DNA from 4 places in the Nocardia sp. NPDC051463 genome. Region 2 is predicted to be linked to each of the others. Evidence: riboswitches for the same ligand, from Rfam matches in the RefSeq annotation. Region 2 holds a riboswitch; each other region holds the start of a gene.

Region 1 (3,180 bases), on a different contig from region 2:
CGTTGGCGCCGGTGGAGAAGATGACCGCGTCATAGAAGGTGCGCAGGTCGTCGAGGGTGATGTCGGTGCCGTAGTCGATGTTGCCGAGCAGGCGCACCTGCGGCTTGTCGAGCACCTTGTGCAGGGCGGTGATGATGCCCTTGATGCGCGGATGGTCGGGCGCGACGCCGTAGCGGATCAGCCCGAACGGAGCAGGCATGCGCTCGAACAAGTCGATCGACACTTCCGCGTCGGACTTCATCAATGCGTCGGCGGCGTAGATGCCGGCCGGCCCTGCGCCCACGATCGCGATGCGGAGCGGGCGGGTCGCTGCACTCTGTTCGGTCATCTCTTACGCGCACCCTTAAGGTCGAAAACAATTAATGGCGTCGGTCTTAGCCTAGGCTAACTCGACGCGCCGCTGTGGTTGCACCTGATGTGCGGACACTGGTGCCGACTCGCAGTCATATCAGCTATGACAGCAGGCCGCAGTCTCGCGATTCTATCGGTGGTCCAAGGGGCGGCCCGCGCCGGTGCGGTGACCGGCCTGCGGCCACTACGGCCCGCCTCTCGTTGCATACCCACGGTGTGCCCAGGGGTAACCGTTGTGTGCGCGGATCCTCGGCGGCGTGTCGTCCGAGTTCGGGGGCGCGCGCTCGATAACCCCGCCGACCAGGGATCATCGTGGCCATGACCGATCAGCAAGGCACCGACGGCGACGCCGTAATCGAGGTCGACCAGACCGACTCCCGCACCCCGTGGCCGTTCATCGCGGCGGCAGGGGTGGCGGCCATCGTGGTCGTCGGGATCGTGCTCGGCGGGCTGCTGTCACCGGCTGAGAAAAATGTCACAGAGGCAGATCGCATCGCGGCGGCGGTCCGCAACTACGCCAACGCTCGTGGCCACAGCGACGTCACGCCGCCGCCGGCTGTGGCGTGCGACGGATTCGACGAGCGCAAGTCGTCGCTGGCCACCCAACTCGGCGGCCTCGAAACCGGAAAGTCCGTCGAGATAACAAAAATCGAGAATCCGATGGTCGACGGTGACCGGGCGAAGGCGACGGTCACCACCGAGGTCGACGGCAAGGCGGCCACGGCGACCTGGAATCTGACGCGATCGGGCGACGGCTGGCTCATCTGTGGGTGACCATCCCACGTCGTGAACTGGGGTTTGACAGGGTGACCCCCGCCCAGGCAATCTCAGAACCAGGTCATGAGAACCAGCGTCAAGCCCCGGCTTGCTGGTCGGCAACCCTCCTCCGCGGCGGGGTGCTCCGGGTGACGACCTGGCCGCGCACCCGAACCCAGGTGCGGCAAGAGCGGATTCACAGGAGGTCCACATGAGTTATGCCGGTGACATCACCCCGCAGCAGGCGTGGGAATTACTGCGGGACAACCCCGAAGCCGTCCTGGTGGACGTGCGGACCGAAGCCGAATGGCGCTTCGTCGGAGTTCCCGACACCACATCGATCGAGCGCCCGACGGTGCTGATCGAGTGGGTCGACGGCACCGGTACTCGCAATGGGGCGTTCGTCGAGCAGCTGACCCAGGCGCTCGACGGCCGTAACCCGGAGGCCCCCGTCGTGTTCCTGTGTCGCTCCGGGCAGCGTTCCGCGCATGCCGCGAACACCGCGACCGGGCTCGGGATCGGACCGTCCTACAACGTGCTGGACGGCTTCGAGGGCGGCCTCGACGCGACCGGTCATCGTGGCGGCTCCGGTTGGCGCGCCATCGGCCTCCCATGGCGGCAATCGTGATCACCGGCGGCTCCTTCGACAAGCCGCTGCCCGATGGCGTCGGTCCGGCGACCCTCGGCGTGCGCGGTGGCTTGCGGCGCTCCGGTTTCGAGGAGACGGCCGAAGCGCTGTACCTGACCTCCGGCTTCGTCTACGAGAGCGCGGAGGCCGCCGAGGCCGCGTTCACCGGCGATGTCGAACATTTCGTCTACTCCCGCTACGGCAACCCGACGGTCGCCATGTTCGAGGAACGGCTGCGGCTGATGGACGGGGGCGAAGCCTGCTTCGCCACGGCGAGCGGTATGTCCGCCGTCTTCACCGCGCTCGGCGCGCTGCTCGGCGCGGGTGATCGACTGGTGGCCGCGCGCAGCCTGTTCGGCTCCTGCTTCGTGGTGTGCAACGAGATTCTGCCGCGCTGGGGAATCGAAACCGTCTTCGTCGACGGTGACGACCTCGACCAGTGGGAGCAGGCACTGTCGGTACCCACCCAGGCGGTGTTCTTCGAGACACCGGCCAATCCGATGCAGACGCTGGTGGACGTGCGCCGGGTCACCGAACTCGCCCATGCCGCGGGCGCGAAGGTGGTGCTGGACAACGTCTTCGCCACGCCGCTGCTGCAGCGTGGCTTCGAACTCGGCGCCGACGTCCTGGTGTATTCCGGCACCAAGCACATCGACGGCCAGGGCCGGGTGCTCGGCGGCGCGATTCTCGGTGCACAGGACTACATCGACGGCCCGGTGAAGAATCTGATGCGCCACACCGGTCCCGCATTGAGCCCGTTCAATGCGTGGACCCTGCTCAAGGGCTTGGAGACGATGCCGCTGCGGGTGCGTCATTCCACTGAATCCGCGCTGCGCATCGCCCAATTCCTCGAGGGCAACAAGTCCGTCGGCTGGGTGAAATACCCCTTCCTGGAATCACATCCGCAGCACGAGCTGGCCGTGAGCCAGATGAGCGGCGGCGGCACGGTGGTCACCTTCGAGCTGAACGCGCCTGCGGATGAAGGCAAGAAGCGTGCCTTCGAGGTGCTCAACCGCTTGCGCATCGTCGACATCTCCAACAATCTCGGTGACTCCAAGACCCTCATCACCCACCCGGCCACCACCACCCATCGCGCCATGGGCCCGGAAGGTCGCGCGACCATCGGTCTCACCGACGGCGTCGTCCGCATTTCGGTCGGCCTGGAAGACGTCGAGGACCTCCTCGACGACCTGGACCACGCCCTCGGCTAGAGCAACTCGCCGCCGGTCGGGACATTGTCGCGGCGGCCGCCGAGAAGCGAGCGGTGATGTCCCGTTCGGTGACCTGCGGCGCCGCCGCGTGCCTACCCTGGACGTATGCGGATCTCGGTGGCAGCGGACGAGCGTGTGGGAGTGGCGAGGGAACTGATCGAGGAGCTGCATCGGCGCGGGTTGGAGACGCTCGCACACGGGGCGCTCTCCGAGGTGGAGCGCGACGACTGGGCC
Region 2 (3,180 bases):
ACACCTCGTCGAGCATCGCTGCCCTGCTGAAAGCCGATTCGGTGGTCATCCACTTCCTCGGTGAACACCAGCACCACCTGGCCCAGCGCTTCGCGCGCGCCGCGGCGGAACGTTTCACCGACCGCTCGCTGTGGACCACCCTCGACACCGGCGAGCCGGTCCTGCACGGCACCCCCATCTGGGTCCGCGCCGTTCTCCAGCAGCTCATCCCCATCGGCGACCACACCTTCGCCGTCGGCTTGGTCACCCGCGTCCACGACAACACCGATGAAAAACCGGCCGCCGCGCCGCTGCTCTATTACAACGGCCGCTACCACCGCCCGAACGCCCTCGGCGAATGAGCCCGGTTACCCGACGTCCAGGGTGTTGAAGAAGATCTCGACGGGGAATGGCTCGCCGAGTAGCAGCACATCCCACCCCCGAAGTTCGGTCAGCCGAGGTGGCAGGGTGCGGCGCCGACAGCGGTGTCGGGGCTGGTGAAGGGGCGGGTTTCGGGGGTGGGGTTCCATAGGCCGTCGGTGGCGGCGTAGTTCCAGGTAGCGCCGGATTCGACAAGGGCTGCGATGGCCTCGACGAGGCGGTCGACGTCGGTGGAGCTGGTGCCGAGGCCGATGCTGGCGCGCAGTGCGCCGTCGAGACCGAGGCGGGCCAGCAGCGGGTGGGCGCAGAAGCGGCCGTCGCGGATGCCGATGCCGTGTTCGGCGGAGAGATAGGCGGCGACGTGGCCGGGGACGAAGCCGTCCAGGGTAAAGGCGACAATGCCGACGGTGTCAGGGCTGTCGTCCCAGATGCGCAGCAGGTTGACGCCGGGAATGGCGGACAGGCCGGCGCGGAGTCGGTCGGCGAGCAGGCGTTCGTGGGTGGCGAGGGTTTCGGGATCGATCGCACAGAGCGCGTCACAGGCGGCGGCGAGCGCGGCCGCGCCGAGGACGTTCGGGGAGCCTGCCTCGTGGCGCTGCGGTGCCGGGGCCCAGTCGGCGCCTGTGGTGGTGACTTCGCGAACCGCGCCACCGCCTGCCAGATACGGGTCGGCGGCATCCAGCCAATCGCGCCGCCCGACGAGCACACCCGCGCCGTAGGGCGCGTACAGCTTGTGCCCGGAGCAGGCGAGATAGTCGATGCCGCTGTCGCGCAGACTGATTCGGCGATGCGGAGCCAACTGTGCGGCATCGACCAGGATGCGCGCACCACACTGGTGTGCGATGGTGGCCAGTCGCTCCAATGGCAGCACCTCGCCGGTGACGTTGGAGGCCCCGGTGACCGCGAGCAGCGCGGCGGGCTTGCTGCACAGTTCGGCGACCAGCAGCCGGATGGTCTCGGCCACGGTGTCCGCGGCCCGGACTACCCGGCGGCCATTGCGCGTCCACGCCAGGAAGTTGGCGTGGTGCTCGATATCCAGCACCACGGTGTCGCCGGGTACACAGGCGGCGAGCAGGTTCAGCGCGTCGGTGGTGTTGCGGGTGAACACCACCACCTGGTCGTCGTCGGCATCGAAGAATCCGGCCACCGAACCGCGCGCCGCCTCGTAGCACTCGGTGGAGATCCGCGAGGCGTAGCCCGCACCCCGGTGCACGCTCGCGTAGAACGGCAGCAACTGCTGCACTCGGTCGGTGACCTGCGCCAATGCCGGTGCGCTTGCGGCGTAGTCGAAGTTCGCGTAGGTGGTCGTTCCGCCCTGGACGAGCGGCACCCGCAGATCGTCGCCGGAGACCCGGGCGAGGGCGGCGCAGGTCTGCTCCACCACAGCAGTCATCACGAAATCCCGTCGGCTATGGGACCCGGAACCAAGGGGGTTGACGAGTCCGCGCTTGCCGCGCCCGGTCGGGCGGCGGCCAGGTCGTCACCTGGAGCACCCCACCGCGGAGGAGGGTTGCCGACCAGCTAGCCAGGGCTTGATGCTGGTACTCATGACCTGCACCGAGATTGGCAGACCGCACCGGCCGCTGTCAACCGGAATCGGAAACACCACACTCGCGACCAGGAGAAGGCGAGCATGGTTTCGACACGCCGAAACCCGGTTGCGCCATGTCGTGATGTGCGGTCCCCTCGGTGAGTGACGCTTTCCCTGCTGCTCAGTTTCGTCGGCCTGTGCGTGCTGCTGTCCATCACGCCCGGCCCCGATTCGTTCCTGGTGCTGCGCTTCTCGATCGTGGACGCGCGACCCGGGATCGCGGCAGCGATCGGATCGGCGCTCGGCGGCATCGGATGGGCCATTGTGGTCGCGGCGGGCGTCGCAGCTTTGCTGGAGCAGTCGGCGACGGCCTATCGCGCACTGAAGATCGTCGGCGGAATCTACTTGGTGTACTTGGGAGTTCGGGCGCTCATCGATCACCGGCGACAGCGGCGGGCCGCCCTCGACCCGGCCGAAGCGGTTACCGCGCAGGCGAATTCCGCTTCCCCCGCCTCGATTCGCTCGGCATTCGCCGCAGGGCTGGTGTCGTGCATGTTCAACCCGAAGGTCGGTCTGTTCTACCTGGCGGTGCTGCCCCAGTTCCTCACCGACGTCACCTTCGCCAACACCCTCGCCCTCGGCGCGGTCGAATCGAGCATCGCCGCGGTGGAGATGGTGCTGCTCGCGATCGCTGCCTCGCGCGCCGTGGCGATGCTACGCAGGCCGAAGGTCCGCGCTCGCCTGGAGCAGGCGAGCGCGGCTGTCCTCGCTGCCCTCGGTATCGGCACTGCAGCCTCGGCCGCCTAGGTCACCCTTTTTCCTTGCGCCACAAGAGGATCGATGCAACGAGCGCGACGGCTCCCGCACCGGTCAACCACCCGAACGACCGCTGGAAGCTCACATCGATGGACACACCCGCCGCGGCCGCACGATAGAGGACGACCGCCATCAATGCCGCACCGACGGCGCCACCCACCCGCTGCACGATATTCACGAACGACGCGGCATCCGGGAGTTGCTCGCGACCGACTGCCGCATAGGCCGCCGTAACGATGGGCATTCCGGTCAGTCCCGCAGCAATCCCTCTGACCAGCAACAACGCCTGCACAAGTAGGGGATTCAGCGAGGCGTCCGACAGCGCGAACGACACCGTTGTCGCGACGATCAACGCATTGCCCGCCACCGCGACGACACCACCCCCGTAGCGGTCGGTCAGCCGTCCCGATACCGGCAGCGCGACGATGCCGCCGAGACCGAACGCGAACAGCGACAGCCCGGTGGCGATCAAC
Region 3 (3,180 bases), on a different contig from region 2:
CTACACCGGTTGTTCGGTGCGACACGGGGTGTACGGATCGACACCGGGGGCGGCTGCCGTCTGGCGCACAGGGGTGACGCCTTCGGCTCCTGGGCCTTTTGATTCCGGACCGGAGGGTCGGACAGACCGAGCTATGGAACCGCGGTGATACCGATGGTCGGGAGGAAGAAGCACGAGTGGCCGTTGTTTTCGACGGCGCCGAAGACGGCGGCGAGCACGGTTCCCGAGCCGGTATCGACCGGGACGGCGCGGACCCCGCCGACCGGGAGGGCGGCGAAGAAGAAGTCCTGGATCGCGCGTTCGGCAAGGGGGCGGATTTCTGCGGGGACCTCGGCGGGGACCATAGCTCGGAAGACGTCGGAGAGCAGGCCCATCGAGGTGGCGCCGCTGCGCCCGTTGCTCAGGTTCATCCAGGCGACACGCATGCCCGACTCGGTCGAGGTGTCGGGGGCAACGCCATAGGGCACGAAGGTGAACATGGTCTGGCCCGCTTTCACGGCGGTGAGATCGAGGCCGGGGATGTTCACCGTGGTCTTGGGCCACGGGCCGGGAAAAGCGCCCGCGATGGCGGGGACCAGGCCAAGGGTGCCTGCGTCGGAGCAGAATGCCGCGGCGGTCGGATACAGGAAGGGGTCCATGCCGGCGGCACGCAGCGCTTGCACCGCCGATTGATACGCGCCGAACAGATCGGTAGGCGCGGCTGCCGGGGCGAGACCGGGGCGCTCGGCGGCCGCAGCCGGGGTGGGAGCCGCCGGAGCGCCGAAAGCGGTGGCAGGGGCGGCAAGGGCTAGCGCGGCGGCACTCGTCGCGATGGCGGTCAGCGTGGTCAGACGGCGCACAACGGTCACTTCGGACCTCCTCATCGTCGGCACGATCGAGGACACGGTACTCCGGCAAACTCTCGAAGCTGGGAATCTTCGGCACAGCTAATTTCCGGCGCGTCGCACGCGACACGATCTGTGAGTCGGATCCATGAGGTGGGCGCTGCTCAGGGCGACGGGCTAAATGATCGCGGGAGACGACCTGTCGGACAAGGGCTGCGCTCACGCTGATTCCTAACCTTGTTCTGGAGTGCCCTTGCTTCGCATGCTATTTCGGCTAGCCCCTCGACGGCCCCGAGCTCGCCGCGGGCCGCACCATCCAGAGCGACCGAGAGACCTGGCTCGTCGACGTCGCAGCAACCCCCCGCGAGCCGGGTGCGGGTGCTTCCGCCGGGAACGATGGAGGAAACCGACATGATCACCGAACAACCCGGCAACCGTTGGGCCCCTCGCCCTGTCGACCAGTGCCACATCACCGCCGCGAGCTGTCGCGACTGACCACGCCGCCAGCTTGTGCACCCGTCACTGGCCGGGTGATGTGACCGCCTGATGAGGGGCCGGTCTCGTTCGTTTCTTCGAAGGACCTCGATATGAGTGCGTCCATCGCATCTGGCGCAGCCGTTTCCGGCGCAGCCGCGGCCGTCGGCGGTGCGCCCGCCTCCCCGGGCCGGCCCGGCACGAGTGCAGCACCCGGCGAACCCGCCACCCCGGCACCCGACGAATCCGCCACGTCCGGCACCGTCGACTCGGTTGGCATCGTCCATCCGTCCGGAGCGGGTACGACGACCGCCACTGTTCGATCTGCGGCCCACCATCGGTGCGCCGGCCCATCGGATCCAACCCCACCGCGATCTATCACACGGCAACACCGAGATCGTGGCCACCGCCTCCGGCGCGGGCGAGGCGCTCCATGGCGAGATCGGCGTGCTCACCAAGAAGAACAACAGGCTGATCGGCGCGGTGCACAAGGCCATCGACCACGCCATCCAGTCGGGCACCTACCAGCAGGCCATCGACCGGTGGGGCGCAAGCCCGAAACAGTGACCGACTCGCGGACCAACCCGCCCGGCCTGCCGAAGAAGTCGTGACAGCCCGATGACACAGCGACTTTCCTCGAGCCGGCGACGCTCGCCGACGACTCGACCCGAGCTGCGCGTGTACGCGGTCGCCCAGGACGATCCGCTGGCCACACCCCTGCTCGCGGAGCTCGCCGTCGAATACAGCATGCGCTACGGCCGGACCGTCGGTGCCGTGCACGACTCGCTGCGCGCCTATCCAGCCGCGGAGTTCGCGGCGCCGGACGGTGCGCTGCTGGTCGTGACCCGCGACGGCGAACCCGTGGCGGGCGGCGCTTTCCGGCGCTACGACGACGACACCGCCGAGCTGAAACGCATCTGGACCGCACGTGAGCACCGCAGGCAGGGACTGGGCCGCTTCGTGCTCGAACAGCTGGAGACCGAAATCGCACGGCGTGGATACCGCCGCATCTACCTGATCACGGGTCCACGCCAGCCCGAGGCCGTCGCCCTGTATCTGGCTCACGGTTACACCGCGCTCTACGACTTGGACACCCCGTCGGAAGAGATCGCCCCGCATCCCTTCGAGAAGTACCTGCACGCCCCACTTCCCGCCTCCGACCCGGTAGGAGCCCACGCATGAAGTTCCTGCTGTTCACCCTGGTCACCCGGGTTCCGGATCCGACAACCGGGCGACTGCCCGGCACCAGAGAGCGGCTGCGCACTGTCATCGAGCAGGCGAGCAGCGCCGAAGAGCTCGGCTACGACGGGTTCGCCGTCGGCGAGCGGCACGAGGATCCGTTCCTGTCGGCCGCACCGCCGGTGATCCTCAGCCACATCGCCGCGGTCACCTCGCGCATCTCGTTGTTCACCGCGGTCACCACTCTGAGCCTGCTGGATCCGGTGCGCGCCTTCGAGGACTACTCGACGCTGGACAATCTCTCCGGCGGCAGGCTGGAACTGATCATCGGCAAGGGCAACGGCAGCGCACAAGCCGAGTTGTTCCACGTCACCACCGACGATCAGTGGGACCGCAATCGGGAAGGCTACGAGCTGTTCCGGGAACTCTGGGCCAGCGACAGCGTGACCTGGTCCGGTCGGTTCCGGCCCGAACTCCGCGCGGCCAAGGCGCTGCCGCGGCCGTGGCAGCCACGCATCCGCATCTGGCACGGCAGCGCGACGAGTCGCGACTCGGTGGAACTGGCCGCGCGCCACGGTGATCCGCTGTTCTCGGCGAATGTCACCAATCCCATCGAGCCGTATGCCGAGCTCGTGCGCCACTACCGGGAGCGGTGGGAGTTCTACGGGCACGACCCTGCCGATGCCATGGTCGGCGCGGGTAC
Region 4 (3,180 bases), on a different contig from region 2:
TGCCAACCAGCCGTCGTCGGCGGCGCGACTGAAGCCGTACACGATCGCGATCAGACCGAGCGTCACGGTGACGGCACCCGGCACGTCGTAGCCGCCGGTGCGCGGGGCCGGTATGTCCTTCACCACAAAGGCCAGCGCACCGACCAGAGCGAGGATGGCGATCGGGGTGTTCACCAGCAGGCACCAGCGCCACGAGGCGTACTCGGTGAGCGCGCCACCCGCGATCAGTCCGAGCGCGGCCCCACCCGCGGAGATTCCGGCGAAGACACCGAACGCGGTCGCGCGTTCCTTGGCCTCGGTGAAAGTCACCGAGAGCAGCGAAAGTGCCGCCGGCGCAAGCAAAGCCGCGAAAGCGCCCTGCAGTGCGCGGCCGGCGAACAGCTCCACACCGTTCTGCGCGAGACCCGCAAGCGCGGAGGCCGCCGCGAAGCCCACGAGACCGACGATGAAGATCCGGCGCCTGCCGAGGTAGTCGGCGAGCCGGCCGCCGAGCAACAGCAGACCGCCGAAAATCAGCGTGTAGGCGGTGAGCATCCATTGCTTATTGCCATCACTGATGTCGAGATCACGTTGTGCGAACGGCAGCGAGATGGTCACGATGGTGGCGTCCAGCACCACCATGAGCTGGGCCAATGCGATCACCCCCAGGGCCAACCAGCGTGCCGAACTGCCTTGTTTTTCCGGAACGTCTACCGCTGTCGCAGTCTCGGTCACCTTGATCTCCTTGAAACTCGAAGTCGTGATGCCATCCTGTCATTGTCAGACATTTGTCGTCAAGAGAAAAATGTCGCAATCAGACATTTGACTGCTAACGACACGAAAAGTCCCGGTTGCGATACAGTGGAAAGATGCTCGAGTCATCAACGCCGACCGGCGCGAGCGCCGCAGCGGACTCCCCTGCCGGCGCCGAGCCGAACCAGGACCACGCCGCGATTCCCACGCCTGCCGGCCTGCGCGAGCGCAAGAAGCAGCAGACCCGGTTGCGCATCATCGAGGTCGGACTCGATCTCTGCGACGCGCATGGTTTCGATGCCACCACCGTCGAGCAGATCGCCAATGCCGCCGACGTCTCGCCCCGGACGATCAACCGGTATTTCGACAGCAAAGAAGACATCATCCTGGGGCCGATCAAGGACTTCGGCCGCACTGTCGCCGAGACGCTGCGCGGACTCCCGGTCACCGGCAACGAGCTGCAAGCATTGCGTGAGGCTTTCCTGCGGACCATCGACCAGGCGATAGACGGAAATGACAGACTGCTGTCGTTCCGGCAGTTCCAGCAGATGCAGCGCATCTTGCGCAACAGTCCGTCGGTCAGTGCGCGCAGTCTCGAACATGCCGACAACAAGACCGCCGCGATCGCCGAGGTGCTCGCCGAACGACTCCACACCCAGCCCGACGCACTCGAGGTGCGGCTGATCGTCGGCACCTGGCAGCTGATCGGTCAGCTCGGGATGGAATGTTCGGTCGACATCTTCGACGACAGCGATCCGGCGGCGGCGGCCATGGCGGGCCGCACCGCGTTCCTGTCCACCTTCGACGAGTTCGTGCGCATCTGCTGCGTCCCGTTGGCCACCGCAACCCGGTGATTTTCGACGACGATTTCGATCGTCGACCGACCGCCAGCTATGATGCCGGTCAGGTCATGAGTGCCAGCGCGAAGCCCCGGCTTGCTGGACGGCAACCCTCCTGCAGCGGTGGGGTGCTCCGGGTGATGACCGGGCTCTCGAAAGTCGAGAGCAAGCGCGCACTTCAGGAGGTACCCCCCATGTGTTGTTGTCCGTCGCCCACATCCCATTAGTAAGTAGTTCTGGCGAACAACCCCCTTGGAGTAAGACATGAGTGACCCCATCGCGTCCGCGGCCGATATCGATTCGATCGCGTCCGATCCGACGCAGTGGTCCTTCGAGACCAAGCAGGTCCACGCGGGGCAGGCCCCGGACGAGACCACCGGCGCCCGCGCCCTCCCGATCTACCAGACCACCTCCTACGCCTTCCGTGACACCGATCACGCGGCCGCGTTGTTCGGCCTCGCCGAGCCGGGCAACATCTACACCAGGATCATGAACCCGACCCAGGACGTGGTCGAGCAGCGCATTGCCGCCCTGGAGGGTGGTGTCGCCGCACTGCTGCTGGCCTCGGGACAGGCCGCGGAGACCTACGCGATCCTCAACCTGGCCTCGGCAGGCGACCACATCGTGTCCAGCCCGCACCTCTACGGCGGCACCTACAACCTCTTCCACTACTCGCTGCCCAAGCTCGGTATCGAGGTCTCCTTCGTGGAGGACCCCGACGACCTGGAGCAGTGGCGGGCGGCCATCCGGCCGAACACCAAGGCGTTCTACGGCGAGACCATCGCCAACCCGAGCAGTGCCCTCTTCGACATCCCGGGAATCTCCGCGATCGCGCACGCCAACGGACTGCCGCTGATCGTGGACAACACGGTCGCCACCCCGTACCTGATCCAGCCGCTCGCGCACGGTGCCGACATCGTCGTGCACTCGGCGACCAAGTACCTGGGCGGCCACGGCACCGCGGTCGCGGGCGTGATCGTCGACGGCGGCACGTTCGACTGGACCGTGCGCGACGAGCAGGGCGCGCCACGGTTCCCGGGTTTCACCACTCCGGACCCGAGCTACCACGGTGCGGTGTTCGCCGACCTGGGCGCACCCGCGTACGCGCTGAAGGCACGCGTGCAGCTGCTGCGCGACCTCGGCGCCGCGGTGTCGCCGTTCAACGCCTTCCTGATCAGTCAGGGCGTCGAGACGCTGAGCCTGCGCCTGGAGCGCCATGTCGCCAACGCGCAGGCGGTGGCCGAGTTCCTGACCGCCCAGCCCACCGTCGAAGCGGTGTACTACGCGGGGCTGCCGTCCTCGCCGTGGCACGAGCGCGCCAAGCAGCTCGCACCGAAGGGGCCGGGCGCGATTGTTGCGTTCGAGCTCAGCGGCGGTGTCGATGCGGGCAAGAAGTTCGTGGACGCATTAGCCCTGCACAGCCATGTCGCTAACATCGGTGATGTGCGTTCTCTCGTGATCCATCCTGCGTCGACCACGCACTCGCAGCTGACACCTGAAGAGCAGTTGGCCTCCGGCGTCACGCCGGGGCTGGTTCGGCTGGCGGTGGGCATCGAGGGAATCGACGACATCCTCGCCGATCTGCGAGCCGGTTTCGCGGCGGCGGCGA

The links. Region 2 has a riboswitch for S-adenosylmethionine ahead of AB0M74_RS19985 (aminotransferase class V-fold PLP-dependent enzyme). Riboswitches for the same ligand answer to the same signal wherever they lie in the genome.
Region 1: another riboswitch for S-adenosylmethionine. It lies ahead of AB0M74_RS15470 (rhodanese-like domain-containing protein); the one in region 2 lies ahead of AB0M74_RS19985 (aminotransferase class V-fold PLP-dependent enzyme).
Region 3: another riboswitch for S-adenosylmethionine. It lies ahead of AB0M74_RS29145 (hypothetical protein); the one in region 2 lies ahead of AB0M74_RS19985 (aminotransferase class V-fold PLP-dependent enzyme).
Region 4: another riboswitch for S-adenosylmethionine. It lies ahead of AB0M74_RS13505 (bifunctional o-acetylhomoserine/o-acetylserine sulfhydrylase); the one in region 2 lies ahead of AB0M74_RS19985 (aminotransferase class V-fold PLP-dependent enzyme).

Annotation. Positions count from the first base shown of each region.
Region 1 covers NZ_JBFBAB010000009.1:194,859-198,038, forward strand. The annotation lists gene AB0M74_RS15460 (FAD-dependent oxidoreductase) at 1-328, opposite strand, end outside; gene AB0M74_RS15465 (hypothetical protein) at 670-1,125, shown strand; SAM riboswitch class IV at 1,188-1,304, shown strand; gene AB0M74_RS15470 (rhodanese-like domain-containing protein) at 1,319-1,735, shown strand; gene AB0M74_RS15475 (O-succinylhomoserine sulfhydrylase) at 1,720-2,946, shown strand; gene AB0M74_RS15480 (RpiB/LacA/LacB family sugar-phosphate isomerase) at 3,052-3,180, shown strand, end outside.
Region 2 covers NZ_JBFBAB010000014.1:147,299-150,478, forward strand. The annotation lists gene AB0M74_RS19980 (flavin reductase family protein) at 1-341, shown strand, start outside; gene AB0M74_RS19985 (aminotransferase class V-fold PLP-dependent enzyme) at 431-1,753, opposite strand; SAM riboswitch class IV at 1,800-1,913, opposite strand; gene AB0M74_RS19990 (LysE family translocator) at 2,054-2,698, shown strand; gene AB0M74_RS19995 (DHA2 family efflux MFS transporter permease subunit) at 2,700-3,180, opposite strand, start outside.
Region 3 covers NZ_JBFBAB010000030.1:24,622-27,801, reverse strand. The annotation lists gene AB0M74_RS29150 (hypothetical protein) at 132-848, opposite strand; SAM riboswitch class I at 1,134-1,227, shown strand; gene AB0M74_RS29145 (hypothetical protein) at 1,572-1,865, shown strand; gene AB0M74_RS29140 (GNAT family N-acetyltransferase) at 1,917-2,480, shown strand; gene AB0M74_RS29135 (LLM class flavin-dependent oxidoreductase) at 2,477-3,180, shown strand, end outside.
Region 4 covers NZ_JBFBAB010000008.1:27,923-31,102, reverse strand. The annotation lists gene AB0M74_RS13515 (MFS transporter) at 1-714, opposite strand, end outside; gene AB0M74_RS13510 (TetR family transcriptional regulator) at 849-1,586, shown strand; SAM riboswitch class IV at 1,639-1,749, shown strand; gene AB0M74_RS13505 (bifunctional o-acetylhomoserine/o-acetylserine sulfhydrylase) at 1,836-3,180, shown strand, end outside.